One region of the Microcoleus sp. Z1_B2 genome, then DNA from elsewhere that is predicted to be linked to it. Evidence: riboswitches for the same ligand, from Rfam matches in the RefSeq annotation. Region 1 holds a riboswitch; the other holds the start of a gene.
What was found. Region 1 has a riboswitch for cobalamin ahead of QT984_RS13765 (DUF1636 domain-containing protein). Riboswitches for the same ligand answer to the same signal wherever they lie in the genome.
Positions count from the first base shown of each region.

Region 2: linked by a shared signal. The riboswitch ahead of QT984_RS11240 (hypothetical protein) and the one ahead of QT984_RS13765 (DUF1636 domain-containing protein) in region 1 are both predicted to bind cobalamin.

Region 1 covers NZ_JAUBOQ010000020.1:34,780-40,087, forward strand. Annotated here, with positions in the region: gene cobW (cobalamin biosynthesis protein CobW) at 1-858, opposite strand, end outside; gene QT984_RS13765 (DUF1636 domain-containing protein) at 1,125-1,535, opposite strand; cobalamin riboswitch at 1,558-1,704, opposite strand; gene clpX (ATP-dependent protease ATP-binding subunit ClpX) at 1,853-3,232, opposite strand; gene cynS (cyanase) at 3,592-4,035, opposite strand; gene QT984_RS13780 (transposase) at 4,589-5,308, shown strand, end outside.
Region 2 covers NZ_JAUBOQ010000015.1:87,809-93,116, forward strand. Annotated here, with positions in the region: gene QT984_RS11215 (diacylglycerol/polyprenol kinase family protein) at 1-468, shown strand, start outside; gene QT984_RS11220 (hypothetical protein) at 801-1,265, shown strand; gene QT984_RS11225 (hypothetical protein) at 1,332-1,460, shown strand; gene QT984_RS11230 (ABC transporter ATP-binding protein) at 1,575-2,423, opposite strand; gene QT984_RS11235 (methyltransferase domain-containing protein) at 2,653-3,519, opposite strand; gene QT984_RS11240 (hypothetical protein) at 3,539-3,979, opposite strand; cobalamin riboswitch at 4,098-4,242, opposite strand; gene QT984_RS11245 (Uma2 family endonuclease) at 4,286-4,861, opposite strand; gene QT984_RS11250 (ABC transporter substrate-binding protein) at 5,282-5,308, opposite strand, start outside.

The DNA of each region.
Region 1 (5,308 bases):
AATCCGATAGATTTCCTCCTGCTGCATCAAGGATTGCAGTTTTTTCACCAAAGCTTCAGGTTCAAATTCGCGATCGGCAATAAAGTAAGTCGAGTTAATATCATCATCGTGCTCGTGTTCCTCCTCAGTGTCGTGGTGACTTGGGCGAGACTCCAAATCATCCTCAACCGCCGCATTAAATCCCATTAACACATCCGGGTTAATTTCGCCACCTTTGCAGGGCACAATTTTCACACTCGGACGTAACTCTTGCTGCAACCAGCTTTGGACTTTCTTGTGAGTTTCCACATCTACGCGATCGACCTTCGTTAAAAGTACCATATCGGCACAGGCTAACTGGTCTTCAAACAATTCCTCGATCGGAGTTTCGTGATCTAAACTATCATCAGCCTGCCGCTGTGCCATCAAAGCATCGATATCACCGACAAAAGAACCGCTAGCAATAGCTTCGCAATCGACAACAGCAACCACACCGTCTACAGTAGCACCCGTGCGAATTTCCGGCCAGCGAAAAGCTTGAATCAAAGGTTTAGGAAGTGCGAGGCCCGAAGTCTCAATTAAGATACAATCTATTTGCTCTCTACGCTTCAACAATTCCTGCATAGTGGGCAAGAATTCCTCTTGAACAGTGCAGCAAAGACAACCATTTGTTAGTTCAACAATATTGCTGCTGACATTTTCTTCTTCGTCGCAAACTTGGCAATCGCGCAGCAGTTCTCCGTCAATTCCGATTTCGCCAAATTCGTTAACCAGAACAGCAATGCGGCGACCTTGATTATTTTGCAATAAGTGGCGAATTAAGGTAGTTTTACCGCTACCAAGAAAACCAGTGATGACAGTAACAGGAATTTTGTGCATTGATAATTTAGTTGTTGTACTGTGATTGAATATCTTTCAATTTTGGGTCAGTCAATTGCTGACAGGAAACTCGTTAAACCGACATTCCGGCAGGGGTTTAAACCCCTGCCTCAAAGCGAAAGTCCTCTCAAGAGGACTAATGAGTTTAAATTTTTTATTCTCAGTCCTCTTTAGAGGACTTTCGCTATTAGCCAGGGACTTAAGTCCCTGGCGGATTGGTGGTCTTAGTTATCGCCGATGGGCCGAGCATGGTAAGGAGAAAAACTCTAATTTGGTAGTGGTGGAATCTTTGCTAAAACACCTTTTTTCAGAGCTTGAGGACGCTCAGACCAAGGCAACAAACCGTCTGGTTTAGCATAGTATTGACCCGCGCATTCGAGTACCGCCTCGACGCTTTCCGACTCATTTGCTGGTAAATCGCCAAACAGATAAGTGTACTTTCCAACAGCAGCAAAAGACACCGCACAAGAGTGACTACAAGCACTCATGCACTCAACCTCTTGAATCTCAAACTTATCAGAAAACTCCCAATCTTTAGCGAGTTGCGACAAATTTTCCATAAATTGTTGACCGCCGCTTTTACCTTCGCGCTTGCCGTTTTTCCAAACACTAGCGCAAGCAGTGCAAACAAATAGACTGTGCTTTGTGCGTACAGCCGTGTTAATTCCATCCATCATCCGTACCTCGCAGATGCGTTCAAAAGTGAGTTATATATCGGCGGGCATTCTGACTTGAGAAACCCCAAGGGTTTCATTACAGTTGCGGGACAGCGCCGGACTTGCACCGAACTTTCCCCGTTTCCTCTAACGGCTGCTCCCCGCTAGAACCGATCGCGAAATCACATCATACCGCACTTACCGCCAATCGATTTTAGATTTTAGATTTTAGATTTTAGATTTTAGATTTTAGATGGGAGAAAGCGAGCCCAGGGATAAATCTGGGGGCTGGTTTAGTAGTTTGTAGGATGCGCCACAAGCACCCTACAGATTACAAATTATGCAGTTTCGTGCTGCCGCCATGCGGGATGCCACAGCAATTCAGCAGTCGATCGCTTCTCGACCATTTCAGGAGTAATCATACAGTTAGCCACATCCTTGCGAGAAGGCAACTCGTACATCACATCCAGCATTAACTCTTCTAAAATGCTGCGGAGAGCTCTCGCGCCAGTTTTACGACGATAGGCCTCTTGAGCGATCGCCCGTAGCGCTTCCGGCTGGAATTCCAACTCCACGCTGTCCATCTTCAACAGCTTTTGATACTGCTTCACCAGCGCATTCCGGGGCTCGGTCAATATCTGCATCAAAGCTGCTTCATCCAGGGGCGAAATCACCGTCACCACCGGTATCCGCCCCACAAACTCAGGAATTAAACCAAACTTGACTAAATCGTCCGGCTGTACCTGCTGCAAAATATCAGCGGCCCGCTTATCCTTCGCCGGCAAAGTTGAGTTGGTGTCGCTTTCTGTTGGCTGAATAAAGCCCAAGGATTTTTTACCCAAACGCTGTTCAACTATTTTTTCCAAACCGACAAAAGCACCGCCACAAATAAATAGAATTTTGCTAGTGTCAACTTGAATAAAATCTTGGTAAGGATGTTTGCGGCCGCCTTGCGGGGGCACGTTAACCACTGTTCCTTCCAACATTTTTAGCAGCGCTTGCTGCACTCCTTCTCCCGATACATCTCTAGTGATCGAAGTGTTTTCGCTTTTGCGAGCAATCTTGTCAATTTCATCAATATAAATAATGCCCCGCTGCGCCGCTTCCACATCAAAATCGGACATTTGCAACAGCCGCAGCAAGATATTTTCTACATCGTCGCCGACATATCCAGCTTCTGTCAGTGTCGTCGCATCAGCTACGGCAAACGGAACTTCGAGCATTTGCGCCAAACTTTGCGCTAACAAAGTTTTGCCACAACCTGTGGGTCCTACTAGCAGGATGTTGGATTTTTGCAATTCTACATCGCTGTCAGGGGAAGACTTGTCGCTATCTTTTACTTGGTCAACGCTCAAGCGCTTGTAGTGGTTATAAACTGCTACAGAAAGGACTTTTTTTGCTGAGTGCTGGCCGATGACGTGGTTGTCTAAATGCTGCTTAATCTCTGTTGGTTTCGGAATTTGACCTAAAACAATTTTCGATTTATTCGATCGACCTGGGCGCCTGGTTCCTTGTCCCTGAGACTCTCGCACCTCTGATTGGGGAATCTGTTGGCCAATTGTTTTACTGGAGTCAAAGAACTCCTCCTCTAAAATTTCATTGCACAGTTCCACGCATTCATCGCAAATGTAGACGCCGGGCCCAGCTATTAACTTGCGGACGTACTCTTGCGACTTGCCGCAAAAGGAGCATCTGAGATGGGAGTCATATTTTGACATATTTGCCTCTTACTTTACGGTTGCGGTTGCTTGTTTCGACTGGGGAAGTTGCCGCGGGAGTTACCTTAGCTGTGCCCTAGAGGGGTTTCCCGATCGGACACCCAAGCCAGTCAGTCGATTTTAGATTTTAGATTTTAGATTTTAGATTTACTCCACAGATGAATTTTGGAGCTGAACTAGGGTCTAAAATTTGGGGCTCTGCACGACTTAAGTCGGGGGCTTGTCTCGGTTTTTTGGCGCAGTCAAGCTTCGCGATCTCTGTTTCTAAGTTAACACTTTTGAGGCTTTAGTGATTAGTCATGAGTCATGGGAGCCAATTTTAATTTTTCATTTTCACTTGAAAATAAAGCCGCACGGGCTTACCATTTTTTGTATTCCAAAAATTTTCCCGACATAATTATTTTCACTCGATCGCCTTTTGGGTCTGCTTCTTTCTCGACATCCAAAGTAAAGTCGATCGCGCTCATAATCCCGTCACCAAATTTTTCGTGAATCACTGCTTTGAGTGGCATCCCGTAAACCTGCATAATTTCATAGAAACGATAAATCAGCGGGTCAACCGGAACCGAGGATTCCAAAGAACCTTTTAACGGAGGTTCACAGAGAACCGCAGCCGTCTCGCTATCTAGTCCCAAAGCCGATACAATTTTCTCGGCTTCATCTGCTGATGCGGTAGCTTGACGGTAAAGAACCGCCGCAATCCAAACTTCGTCGCGCCCCAAAACTTTTTCCAAATCTGCAAAACTAATTCCCTTAGCTTTTTTAGCAGCCAAAAGCTTTTCTGTAATTCCTGAAATTGCCATTAAATATTCTCCCCTTCACTTCAGTGCCAGATGTGCAATATGTCTCACATTTTGGGGATTTTGTCAATACCAAATTGATAAAAAAAATCAAATTGATAGCTCGGAACTTCAGCAAAAGCTGGTCTCGTCTACCCCCACAACTCATACAATTTGAGATTTGAGATTGGAAATGTTAGATTGGCAATGACTGATGACTACCAGGGTTGAGAGCTAGTCAACAGTTGCATTATTTTTGCCAACTCGTATCACAACCGCTAAATCCTAAAATAACTCCTAACTGCCCAGGGGCAATCGTACAGTTGGCAGTATATGTAACAAAAGTTACACACGCCAAGGCCTTCGGCATTCGGCAAACGGGTGAATTTTGATCGTGCTAGCCTGAAGCTCAATCCTCGCTCACGCAGCCAAAGCCCCTTTACCACTCAAAATCGGCAACTGACAAAAGTATTGTAAAACTTCATTGAGTTTATAAGCAATTATAAACAATAATGGTATTCTATTGTTGTGAGTGTTGAACAAGGAATACGCATCGCCCAAAAAACGCAACTCTCAAATGCAACTAACACAGAGGCACATCATTAAATCAACGTCACACCGTTTCGCCCAAATAGACGAACTAGCTTTCAAGTCCAAAAACCTCTACAATGCCGCCAATTACGTCATTCGTCAGAGCTTTATTTATGGATGGGGTTATGTCAATTACAACGAAATGAACCGATTGATGAAGTCTCACGAAGCATATAAGGCTTTGCCTGCTAAAGTAAGTCAGCAAATCTTAATGGTGCTAGACAAGAATTGGAAATCGTTTTTTGAAGCCATTAAAGCTTACAAAGCTGACTCTTCAAGATTCACGGGTAGCCCAAAATTGCCAAAGTACAAAGATAAGACTAAAGGGCGAAACCTTCTCGTCTACACGATTCAAGCAATTAGCAGCAAACAGTTGAAGAAAGGAATCATTAAACTTTCCGGCACTGAACTTTCAATTAAAACCCAACTCAATCCCAACCAGATTTGTCAAGTTAGACTGGTTCCGAAATGTGATTCCTATGTAATTGAGGTGATTTATGATGAAGCGGAGTCCACCCTTGGCAATGCCAACTCTGTAGCTAGTATTGATTTAGGACTGGATAATTTAGTGGCGTTAACTTCAAATCAGCCGGGATTTATCCCTTTGTTGATTAACGGGCGACCATTAAAATCGATTAACCAGTTCTACAACAAACGCTGTTCACGATTACAATCCCAGTTGAAAGGGAATCGCAAAACTTCACCC
Region 2 (5,308 bases), on a different contig from region 1:
CTAATTTCTTACCAAGTTCCGATTTTGCCCAGTCTTAACAGTATCAACCGGAAGAGTTGGGGGACTTTTTTCTATGCTGTTAGTATCAGCGTTCTCGTAGCTTGGTTTTGGCCGCTGCAACATCAGGAATACGCTGCTTTGGGCATTTTAGTGATGACTTGGGGCGACGGATTGGCTGCTGTCATCGGCCAGAAATACGGCAAACATATTTATCGAGTTGGGGGAATACAAAAGAGTTGGGAAGGTTCTGCAACTATGTATTTGGTGAGTTTTGCTATTAGTAGTTTGATTTTGCTGGCGGTTCAAGGCAATATTTGGCAAACTTGGGCTGTGTCTGCTGTTGTAGCTTTGGCTGCTGCTACTTTGGAGTCGGTTTCCAAGCTGGGAATTGACAATCTGACTGTGCCGATCGGCAGTGGGGCGATCGCCTTTTTCCTAAATCAATTTTTGATAATTGGTAATGTGTAATCTGAACTTCCCCCCACGGGGGGGCGTTGCTGGATACAGGTATGAATTCAAGATTTCGCAATTGCTATAAGCCAAGTATGGTTAGTTTTGTAACATCAAGCTAAAAGTTGATTCATACCTGTATCCAGCAACGCCCAAATTCTTATTAAGATGTCACTGCACATTGAGTTAAGATGTTAACGTACCGCCTAACAACCCTGGTGCAGCGGACTGACCCAATTATTTTGTGGTATTGCAAAGGTTATTATCAGCCGCTGACCAGGAACGTTAGACCGCAAAAGGAGATAACGGTGAAGAACAAGCTTTCGAGCCTCATAGTTGCAGGCATCACAATGACTGCTTTGTTTGCCCAGGTAGAGCAAGCGAATAGTCAGGCATTGCGTCCAACATTTTTTGAATCTACTTCTATTCAGGGGTCTGGTCGAGCAAAAGCTGGGAATTTAACTTTTTCGGTTAACCTTAACGTTCTTGGAGACTCATCTGGAACTGGTTCTGGCACAGCTCAATATAGGGGAGAACAAGATGGTCTTCAGATGGGTATTCAAGCCCAGTGCGTAAAGAGCTTTCTTCTGGGGAGTAACAGAACACCGATCGTTACTATTGCAGGGCCTATTGTTAGCGGGTCTTCACAAGTAACTGGGAAAGGAAGATGGGTATTTATTGCAATCAGAGATTCAAGTCCTGACAGCATTCGTTTTTTAGATACTTCAAAAGAACAAGCTTTGCAACTTTGTAATCAGCCAACAGACAGCTTCCCTGCTGCCTTTATTTCTGGCGGAATTTCTATCTCGCATTAATTACTATCGCTGATTGCAGAGAATTTGTGGGAACATCATTTCTGTGCAATCAGCCTTCTTGTTCTCATGCCATCAAACGACTCTGAACTGCAAGCTCAAGCTCGGAGAAGCCTTGACGCGATCGCCTTTACTTCTTTTGAACAATGCGAACTCTTGAGCCGTGAATTTAACAATATTTGCTGGATACAGGTATGAATTCAAGATTCCGCAATTGCTATAAGCCCGCTTGAGGGTGAGTTTTGTAAATTCCGATCAAAGGTGATTCATACCGTGAATCAGCAACCCCAATTATCAATTGTCTAAGTCCCGTTAAAGCAGCCGACGTGCTTGTAAAATTTGTTGTTGCCATTGCTCGAAAACGGGGATTTTTGAGCGATCGTCTGTTGGAAACATCGCCCTTATTTGCTCGATTAGCTCGATCGCCAGCGGTACGCCAAGCTGCAATTGTTCCAAGACATCCCGCTGAGCAAAAACGGTTTCCGGTGTTCCTTCTAAAATCAATTTTCCTCGATCCATTACAAACACCCAATCAGCCCAGCGGTAGATGAAATCGAGGTCGTGACTTGCTAAAAGGATAGTGGTTCCGGCGCTGTGAATTTGTTGAAGTAAACCGATCAGTTGTCGGGTGTGACGCGGATCGAGATAGGCGGTAGGTTCATCTAACAGCAGCAGTTTGGGCTTGAGAATCATGATATCGGCGATGGAAACCCGCTTTTTCTGGCCCAAACTGAGATTGTGAATTGGTTCGCGGGCGAGTTCGCTTAGATCGAATTGCTCGATCGCCTGCTGCACCTGTTGAGCAATTTCGGATTCTCTCAAGCCTAAATTGTACAATCCATAGGAAATATCTTCTTCTACCGTCGAAGCTACTAATTGATGTTCGGGATTTTGAAAGACGAGTCCGATTTGTTGGCGCAGTTGCATCAAAGATTTGCGATCGTAGCGCAAGGGTTCACCGTGCCAGCGAATCATTCCCTGTTGCGGTTGATATAAGCCATTTGCTAACAGAAAAAATGTGGTTTTGCCACAGCCATTTTGACCGATCAGCCCGCACCGTTTCCCAGCGGGAACTTTGAGATTTAAACCCTGAATTGCCACTCGCGAACCGCAGGGATAGGAGTAGGAAGTGCGATCGAATTCGAGAATCCATTCAGACATATTTGTTATTTTTTATTTTTTGTTATTTGTTATTTTTTATAGCCTTCCAGGCTCTGCCTGGGAATACATACCCGGAGGCTATGCCTCCAATTACCAATTACCAATTACCGATTTCAATTGTATAGCAATCCTTGCAGGAGTCGTAAACTTTTTACCCCACCCCAACCCTCCCCTTATCAAGGGGAGAGAGTAAGAAATTCACAAATGATTTATAATTGCTAAATTTGTGTCAGTCTCGATCAGATTTTGCCAACTGCCAAAGTTGCATTTCATAACAGAGATGTTGCTCAAAAAGTTGACTTGCCTCCAATCCTTCAACCACCAGCTTCTTGAACCAGCGACGAAATATCCAGCGCAGGAATTTGTGGACGGGGGGAACTGTAATCGCAATCAAATCTGCAACATAAATCATTGTATTTAGTCCATATCGGCGGAAAGTATCGACATACAAATCGATTGTTGGCAAAATATGGGCGGAAATATCCTCAGTTTTTACTAAAGTGAATCCAGCTTGCTTTAATGCTGCATGAAGTTCCGTAACAACATGACAATTAGAGAACATTCCCTCTTGATAATTAGCATCAGATCGCAGCATATCAGCCAGCAAAACGTAACCGCCGGGATTGAGGATTTTGGCGGCACCGTTAGCAATATCAACAGCCGACATATACTGGCTACTTTCGCTAAAGAGAATAAGATCGTAGAAATGGGTTGCTTTGAAGTCTTCAAACCTCGTGAGGTGGAAGATTGCCCGATCGCGCGTACACTTAAGAAAGCGCTGTTGTTGGAAAGGATCGGGTGCGACCCCTTCGACTGCAAAACCTCGATCGAGCAAATAAGCCGCATTTCCGCCAATCCCGCAGCCCACATCGAGTATCGTATGAGTGCCTTTGGGGATTGCATCTAACAGTTTTACAGTATAAGCTTGCTGAGCGACGCGCAATCGTGCGATCGTGAGTTCGTCAGCGGGCACAGGTAGGGTTTCCCAATAGCCGTAGTGAAGGTAGGGCGAATCTGTCAAGCCCAAATAGTAATTAAGCGCTGCATTTTGGTAGCGAGTTACTTTAGAAATTTCGATAGATTTTGGCTGCGACATTGGGAAAATTTAGTAAGTTTTAGGATTTAGGGCTGAGTTGAAATTCTTCCCAGCGCTTGCATACCTGTTCATAGCACTCAACCGGAGAAATTGCCAACTTTTGCAACAAATTGATATCAATGTGACCGTGGGCGATCGACAAAAATATAATTGCTTCCTTGGGTTCGTAGCTATCAATGATTTGGAGCAGATTTGAAACAGTATTTTGCTCGATTTCTAGTTGTTGCAAATAAACGGTTGCCTCCAAGTCGGAAATAAATTCCAGATCGTACTTGATAGTATCTACGCTCCAATTCACATAGCCGTTAATGGGAGTATTGATTTTGCAAGCAACCAAGCCTCGTCCTTGATGCAAAAAGCCATTCCAAGCGGTATGTCCGATCGACAAAATATTCTGATGAATAAACAAGTTTTGCCAGTAGCCAAAACTACCCTGCCAAACACTATCTTCGATTCGCATTTTTTTAGTTTCCCGCTGCCTAAAATTTCGTTATTGTCGATCGGGAAACGGAGCACAACAGCAGATTATTTGTAAAAATATTGAACTCACCATCATCCATACCTCGCAGATGAAAAACATGATTGTAAACAAATCGGCGGGCATCCTGACTCAGAGATGCAATGCTCTCATTACAGTTGCGGGACAGCGCCGGATTCGCACCGAACTTTCCCCCTTACGTCTGATGTGTGTTTTTCATCAGAGCCGATCGATATACGGGGATATTACCACTATTTGGGATATTTGACAAAAAAAGCCGTGTGCCTATTAACCAAACTCAATATTTTCATACAAATCAGCCAGCGAAATCTCCACAGCAACAGATGTTAAACTCAGCCGATCGCCCATACAGCTATATTCCGAAAAAATCCACTTATTCGCATCAGTTTTAGAATATTGCTCCACCTGTAGCCGATATTGGTCGATTAATAAATACTCCTGAAAACTAGGAATACTGCGATAAGCAGCAAACTTTTCATCGCGATCATAAGCTTTGGTACCTTTAGACAGCACCTCAGCAATTAGCAGCGGATTAGTAATTGTATCCGTCCGTCCAGATTGCATCTCGATCGGGCGCGCTACCACCATCACATCCGGGTAAGTATAATTATTAAGCTGCGGAACCCAAAGCCGCTGATCCGAACTAAAAGTCCGATATGGTTTCCCTTTTAACGCCAGTTTCAGCGCAACAACTAAATTAGTGGTAATTTCATTGTGATCCGGTGTGCCGCCAGCCATCAGAACAATCTCCCCATTGATAAATTCATGCCGATCCAGAGAATTGATTTCTAATTCTAGATATTCCTCAGCGGTGTAGGTTTTGGTTTCAACTTGCGCGATCATACACAACGCTCTCCTTTAATCTACTCATTTCAGTTTATCTTAAAAATCCTTAATTATAGGGATGATTTGTTATCTTTATTTCGATATTATTTGGATACCGCAGCTTCGGCTACGCATTCCCACGAATAGTCTGAGAAAAAGAAAAAGCCTGTAGGGGCGGGTTCGCCAAAAGCTTTCTCATGGTGCAGACAGGTTAAATAAACCCGCCCCCACCCCACAAACTAGCCCTTTATTAATAAAAATGATGCAAAATATGAGTCCGATCGCACTTAGGAAACTTATATTATGTCCGATCGATCGCGCATAATACATAAGCTGGGGCGGGTTTTTGAGATTGTCGGTTTTTGGCAAATATTGTTGGTGAACCCGCCCCTACAGGAATCATGGTCAATCGACTGGACATGATATTACTTAACAAACTTACCGCAGCGGGACAAAGTTATAGCC